DNA from 3 places in the Brevibacillus sp. NRS-1366 genome. Region 1 is predicted to be linked to each of the others. Evidence: riboswitches for the same ligand, from Rfam matches in the RefSeq annotation. Region 1 holds a riboswitch; each other region holds the start of a gene.
What was found. Region 1 has a riboswitch for cobalamin ahead of ACIFQN_RS31350 (ABC transporter substrate-binding protein). Riboswitches for the same ligand answer to the same signal wherever they lie in the genome.

Region 1 (2,266 bases):
GGGACCTGGACGGGAAAGCGTATTTTGATCCATACCAAAAATCTGTTTATCGCGAATCGCCTTCATTTTTTCCCAGCCGTTTCGCGAAGCGATGATCTCTTCCAGTTTTACTCCTGTCTTCTCGTCAACAATTCCATTTGCGTACAAAATCACATCGGGATCATCCTTCAAAATCTTTTCTTCACTTATTGGATTCCAGCCCTCTGTATCAGACGCGATATTCGTCGCTCCTGCGAGGGTAATGACTTCATCCATGAACTCACCCTTCCCGACTGTCCAGCCTGGGGCAAACTCCATGTACACTTTTTTCTTTTCTTCCGGTTTCACGTTCTTCACTGCGTCTGTCACATACGATATGTCCTTTTTCATTTGGGCAACCAGCTTTTCAGCCTGCTCCTGCTTGTTCGTAACAACGCCCATTGTCAAAATGTTGTTCATGATGTCATCCAGCTTTTTTGGGTGGGTGACATAGACAGGCAGACCGAGCGATTTGAGCTTGTCGGCAACAGGCTTCTCCATAGAGATTCCTCCGACAACGAGATCGGGGCTTTGCGATAGGATCGCCTCTTCATTCGGCTTTACCACTCCACCTACTTTTGGTTTTGCTTTCGCTTCTTCGGGATAATCATCGTAATCAGATACACCGACAACCCTCTCGTTCAGACCTAAAGCAAATAAAATTTCGGTCTCAGCCGTCGACGTTGAGACGATTCGCTCTGGTTGTTTTGGAATGGTTACTTCTTTTCCTGTCGCATCCGTCACCGTGAGTGGATACACCGTTTCTTTTGCGGCACTTGTTGCGGGCTTGGGTTGAGATGCTTCTTGTGCGACTGGGGGTTGTGTATTTGGTGCTGGCTGACTGTTTCCATTTTCAGCGCATCCAACGAGGCTCATCGCGAGCAGAATAGGAATGAATATTGACAACGAACGTTTCATAGTGGGAATCTTCCTTTCTATACTGTGAAGTACGCCAGCTTTTCCTGTATGAGAAAACTCGGCGATACTGAGCCTTTTGGCGACAATAGAGTCGTAGGTGCACTTATACTGGATAAGAATGGGTATAAATTCTTATCTGTATGAAAAAAACCTTTGCTTCCTCATGGGAACCAAAGGTCGGCTGTTCAGGATTGGACAACTGAGATGAATCGTTCCTGAATGGGCCGATCCTTTCCGCGAAGGCGCAGGCACACGAGCAATCAGGCAGGTCTCCTGGCTTACGGCAGTAACGCACCGTTTTACAGTGGCGGGACCGCGCCGGATTTGCACCGGCTTCCCTTTTCACCTCGTTTCCTGTCTAGGAACCAAGGCACCTGTTTGCATAAATACGAGACTTTTGTCGAGCAGATAAGGCTTACCCATCATGATAGCATTCCTCTGCGAAAAAAAGAATGAATATCATAATTCCGCTTGCTCTTTGTATTTGAAAAAGTAAAAACCAAAGTCCATTATCCGACTTTGGCTTCCAGTTAGGGGTAAGGGCACAATTCTACGCTTTTTGTGCCCTATTCTCCAAGTAATCCACGATCCCCATCGAACATACTTGCAAATCCAGCTTCAAGACGCCAAAGACCTCGTGCTGATCGGAAATGCCAACGGAAAGCAAATAATCCGTGACGCGATTCAACAACCGTAGTGTCAGCTCTTTGTATCCTTGGCCTCTCGCCATAACCGTCTCTCCTTCTGAGACAAACACTGGCAGCCATTCTGTCACTTGCCGATAGACGTCCTCTACCTTTTCTGTCCCCCCAAAATGACCAAAGTAAATGCGATCCAGATTGCGCTCCCGATATCGCGCTATGGAATGCAGCATTTCATCAGGGTCAAACTGATTCGGAGAGGTCGAAGGTAAAACGAGATGGATACCATCCTTTCGCAATTGCGGGTAATATACCCCTGCCGTATCTCCAGTGAACATGCCGTTACTGATTGGATCGTAGATGCTGAAATGATGCTTGGCATGACCAGGTGAATCCAAAAATTCCAGCGTGCAGGTAGGCCCAATCGTCAGCGTCTCTTTGTCTGCTTTGATTAGAATGCGATCTTCCGGAACAGGGACGATGGGATCGAAAAACAAATCGAATTGCTCATGGTAGACCGCCCTCGCCCCTGCAATCAGTCGGCTAGGATTAACTAAATGACGAGCTCCTTTTGGATGGACGACGACCTTGGCATTTGGACATTCTTGCAAAAACAAGCCTGCACCACCCGCATGATCCAGGTGAATGTGCGTAACAATGATGTATTTGACCTGATCAGGGGAATACCC
Region 2 (2,266 bases), on a different contig from region 1:
GAATGCTCTTACAGAAACATTGAAAAAAGTGAAAACAGGCATGACGGAAATGGAAATCGTAGCTGAGCTGGAATACCAGATGAAACGTGTAGGTGCAGAAGGTCCTGCTTTCTCTACAATGGTTTTGGCTGGAGAAAAATCAGCGCTGCCACATGGCAATCCAGGTACTCGTCAGGTTCGGTCAGGGGATGTTTTGCTGTTCGATATCGGGGTAGAGGCAGACGGATATGTGTCGGATATTACCCGTACATTTGCAGTTGGAGAAATTAGTGAGCAGCTTCGCGAGATTTACGAGACCGTTTTAGCAGCCAACGAAGCAGCGATTGCAGAGGTTCGTCCAGGCGTGACGTTCGCCCACCTGGATCAGACGGCAAGAGGTGTGATTGCGGCAAAAGGCTATGGTGAATATTTCATGCACCGCCTAGGACATGGGCTGGGAATGGATGTGCATGAGTACCCATCCGTACATGAACAAAATCAGGAGACGCTCCGACCTGGAATGGTCTTCACGATCGAGCCTGGAATTTATTTGCCAGGTGTAGGTGGCGTCCGGATTGAGGACGATGTGGTCGTAACGGAGAGTGGAGTGGAAGTATTGTCCAGCTTCCCGAAACAATTGACGGTTATCGGCTAATCGCATGCGAAATGTGAATGAACTGAATACGTATTTCATGGTGCTGACTGGATGCGTACATACGCTCCACCAGCTTAATAGGGAAGACCGGTGAAAAACCGGCGCGGTCCCGCCACTGTAACGAGGAGTGCCTAGCTATGAGCCACTGTTCCGCTAAATAAGGGAATGGGAAGGAGGCTATGCGCGTTTGATTCGTAAGCCAGGAGACCTGCCATGAAATCAGATACAATCGACCCACGAGGATGGGGCAGATGTGGAAATAGGCACGAGTCTAGGAACAGGCAAAAAAGCCAGGTCTATAGCTATGTCCACGTTTGTCATGCACCTCCCGGTTGAAACAGGGGGGTGCTTTTTTTGTGCGTCTCAGGATCGCCAATCCATATGTTTCATGGGGGGATAGGGGGAATGTGTAAAACAGATTGCAAAACACAGAGCCTGCTTGTATAGTGATAAAGGGATACAAAACGTAATCATTACGATTTGAAAAAGCCAATACGATACTATTCGTGTTGAGTAGAATGCAGAGGGGTATACGTCAAATGAAAAAAATATTCGGAGGATTTTGGGTGGCTGCATGGATGGCGATCATGCTTGTCGTATCGGCATGCAGCCCGCAAACACCTGCTGCAACAAGCACAGGTGACACAAAGACAGGAGTGGAGCAGCAAGCCAAAACGGACCAACCCACTGAACAGACGGCAGAAAATAAACCTGTCACGATTACGACGAATGGCATTGAAATGACTTATCCCGAAGCACCGAGGCGCGCTGTAACACTAAACCAACACGTGACCGAGATCATGCTTGCCCTGGGGCTTGCGGATAGAATGGTCGGAACAGCGTACTTGGACGATCAAATCCTGCCAGAATTAAAAGAAGCATATGACAAGGTGCCTGTTTTATCCGATAAATATCCAAACAAGGAAGTGATGATGGCAACTAATCCAGATTTTGTCTATTCCGGGTGGAAAAGTGGTTTTGGAGATAAAGGTGTAGGCTCTATGGAGGATTTGGAAAAGGCCGGAATCAAATCGTATTTGCAGGAGTCCTCCAATAAGCCAGGGCCAACAGTGGATGATGTTTTCGCAGACATTCAAAACATCGGAAAGATTTTCCGCATAGAAGATAAGGCAAATGAATTGATTGGGAAAATGAAGCAAGAGATAGACCAGACTGTGAGCAAAATCGGCACGGTGGACAAGCCGCTCAGCGTGTTTGTTTATGACAGCGGTGAGGATCAACCGTTTACGGCAGCAAACAACTACATGACTTCCTTGATCAGGCTGGCTGGCGGCAAAAATATTTTTGATGATATTCAGAAAGGTTGGGCAGAGGTTAGCTGGGAAGAAGTGGTGAATCGCAAACCAGATGTAATAGTCGTTGTAGACTACGGGGACAAAACCGTGGAGCAAAAAAAGAATCTGTTGCTGACAAAACGGGAGATCGCAGATATTCCTGCGATCAAAAATCAACGATTGGTCGTTTTGCCGTTGTCGGCTGCTTCGGAAGGGGTTCGTGCACCTATCGCTTTGAAAATTTTAGCAGAAGGACTCTATCCGGAGAAATTCAAATAAGAAAGACTCCTAAAGGAGGGAATGACTCTGCATAGGATCAAAATGCCTTTTACCATCA
Region 3 (2,266 bases), on a different contig from region 1:
GAAGCAGGAGGATTGAGCGGAAGGCCACTTACAGAACGCTCTACTGCTTGGGTAAAAGAGATTTATCAGGAAGTGGGCGACAAGGTCCCCGTCATTGGAGTAGGCGGTATTTTTACGGGTGAGGATGCTTACGAAAAAATTCGTGCAGGTGCGAGTCTTATTCAGGTATACACCGGCATGATCTACCAGGGCCCTGGTATTGCCAAGCAAATCAATAAAAAGCTGCTGCAATTGATGAAGCGGGATGGATTTACCCATATAAGTGAAGTAATTGGGGTAGATGCAAAATCATAGCAGATAATCAATGAGCGAGCCGATGCTGTCATTTGCGCAGCTTCTCGGCTCGCTTCCCTTGTTTTCCTCTCTTTTTCTTTACCCACCTTTTGGTTATAATGAAAGTGGACAATTATTTATTGTCCGAAAATTTGATATCGTTGGCCTTAGGTGCCTTTATGTATATGCGAAACATAAAGGGTAACAGGGAATCGGGTGAAAATCCCGAGCGGTCCCGCCACTGTAACCAGGGAGTTCTCTTTGAAAGGAAACCACTCATATTTATATGGGGAAGGACAAAGAGCGCATGGATCTGGAAGCCAGGAGACCTACCTATAAGCCACACCCGATTACCTTCGCGGAAAGGAGCGGTGATTACGAGACAATATGGCTGAAAGGTTTTGGTCTATTGTTTTGTGCGCGCAAATCTCGTCTTCGTGTAGATGGGATTTTTTTTGTACATTCGATTCGTACGTTAAAGGAAGAAAGAGAAGGAGGAAGTCGAATGAATCGGTCTCGGATCATTTCTACATGCCTATTGATTGCCGGATTTGTTTTTTATTTTTTAGTGAATGAACCTCAGACAGGGCATGCAATGCACATTATGGAAGGGTATTTGCCTTTTTCCTGGGCGCTGTTTTGGTGGGTAGTCTTCTTGCCATTTTTTATTCTCGGGTTGCGCTCGATCCAAAAGATTGTAAAAGAACATCCAGAAATGAAATTGCTCCTGGGTGTGTCAGGGGCATTTGCCTTTGTATTGTCGGCACTTAAAATTCCTTCTGTGACGGGGAGCAGTTCACATCCGACCGGAACTGGTCTGGGCGCCATCATGTTCGGTCCTCTGGCGATGTCTGTTCTGGGCAGCTTGGTGTTGTTGTTCCAGGCGCTTCTATTGGCGCACGGAGGCTTGACTACACTGGGTGCAAATGCCGTATCCATGGCTGTAGTCGGCCCGATGGTGGCATACGGAATCTATCGCTTGATTATGCGTGTGAATGGCGGGCAACGTCTTGCTGTTTTTGCGGCAGCGGCCTTGGCCGATTTGGCTACCTACGTAGTTACCTCGATTCAATTGGCTCTGGCGTTCCCAGCGGAATCGGGTGGGGTTCTCGCCTCGTTTGCCAAATTTGCCGGCATCTTTGCTTTTACCCAGATTCCTTTGGCGATCAGTGAGGGTCTTTTGACCGTACTTGTCTGGAACTGGTTGCAATCTTACAATGCAAAAGAGCTGTCCCAATTACGGCTTTTAAAACGGGAGGAATCGCTGTGAAAAAGGGATTAAACTGGCTGTTACTCTTGGGAGTAGTAGTACTAGCGGTGCTGCCGCTGCTATTGGTTCAGGATTCGGAATTCGGTGGCGCCGATGGTGCAGCAGAGGAAGCCATCAAGGAAATTTCACCTACATATGAGCCGTGGTTCCAGCCGCTTTTGGAGCCGCCAGGGGGCGAAACAGAGAGTCTGTTGTTTGCTGTCCAAGCCGCATTGGGTGCAGGTGTTATCGGATATGCGATGGGATTGTACAAGGGACGGCTGGATAAGTCGAAAAAATGAATTGGCAGCAGCTCGATTCCCTTTCCTACCAAAATCAATTGAGGCACCTGCCGCCAGAACATAAGCTTTTATTCGGCAGTGTGCTGCTGCTGCTTGTTCTCTTGGGTCATTGGCTGGTACAAATGCTCGTCTTTATTTGGATAGGGGTGTGGGTCGTTGGATATGCCCGCATCCCTGTGCGTTCCTATTTGCTGTTTTTGCTGCTGTCGCTTTCTTTTTTTGTAGCTGGTCTGCCTGCTTTATTGATTGATTGGATCAAAATGGGAGTGGCAACACCATCAGTAGAGGTGCTGGTATCATGGAAGCTCGGGTCTTATTTGTTCTATGTCTCTCCTACGGCTGTTAACAAGGTGGCCGTGCTATTTTGGAGGACGATGGCAAGCCTTAGCTGTTTTTCATTGATCTTGTTTACTGTGCCGTTCGCAGAAATTTTGCAGGTATT

Region 2: it holds a riboswitch for cobalamin, as region 1 does, so the genes downstream of both, ACIFQN_RS05050 (ABC transporter substrate-binding protein) here and ACIFQN_RS31350 (ABC transporter substrate-binding protein) in region 1, are expected to answer to the same signal.
Region 3: it holds a riboswitch for cobalamin, as region 1 does, so the genes downstream of both, ACIFQN_RS14980 (energy-coupling factor ABC transporter permease) here and ACIFQN_RS31350 (ABC transporter substrate-binding protein) in region 1, are expected to answer to the same signal.

The regions. Positions count from the first base shown of each region.
Region 1 is NZ_JBITPN010000054.1:14,334-16,599, reverse strand. Features, by position in the region: gene ACIFQN_RS31350 (ABC transporter substrate-binding protein) at 1-936, opposite strand, end outside; cobalamin riboswitch at 1,183-1,329, opposite strand; gene ACIFQN_RS31345 (MBL fold metallo-hydrolase) at 1,487-2,266, opposite strand, start outside.
Region 2 is NZ_JBITPN010000010.1:56,400-58,665, reverse strand. Features, by position in the region: gene ACIFQN_RS05055 (M24 family metallopeptidase) at 1-634, shown strand, start outside; cobalamin riboswitch at 656-864, shown strand; gene ACIFQN_RS05050 (ABC transporter substrate-binding protein) at 1,174-2,208, shown strand; gene ACIFQN_RS05045 (FecCD family ABC transporter permease) at 2,251-2,266, shown strand, end outside.
Region 3 is NZ_JBITPN010000021.1:151,816-154,081, reverse strand. Features, by position in the region: gene ACIFQN_RS14985 (quinone-dependent dihydroorotate dehydrogenase) at 1-294, shown strand, start outside; cobalamin riboswitch at 426-624, shown strand; gene ACIFQN_RS14980 (energy-coupling factor ABC transporter permease) at 779-1,543, shown strand; gene ACIFQN_RS14975 (energy-coupling factor ABC transporter substrate-binding protein) at 1,540-1,824, shown strand; gene cbiQ (cobalt ECF transporter T component CbiQ) at 1,821-2,266, shown strand, end outside.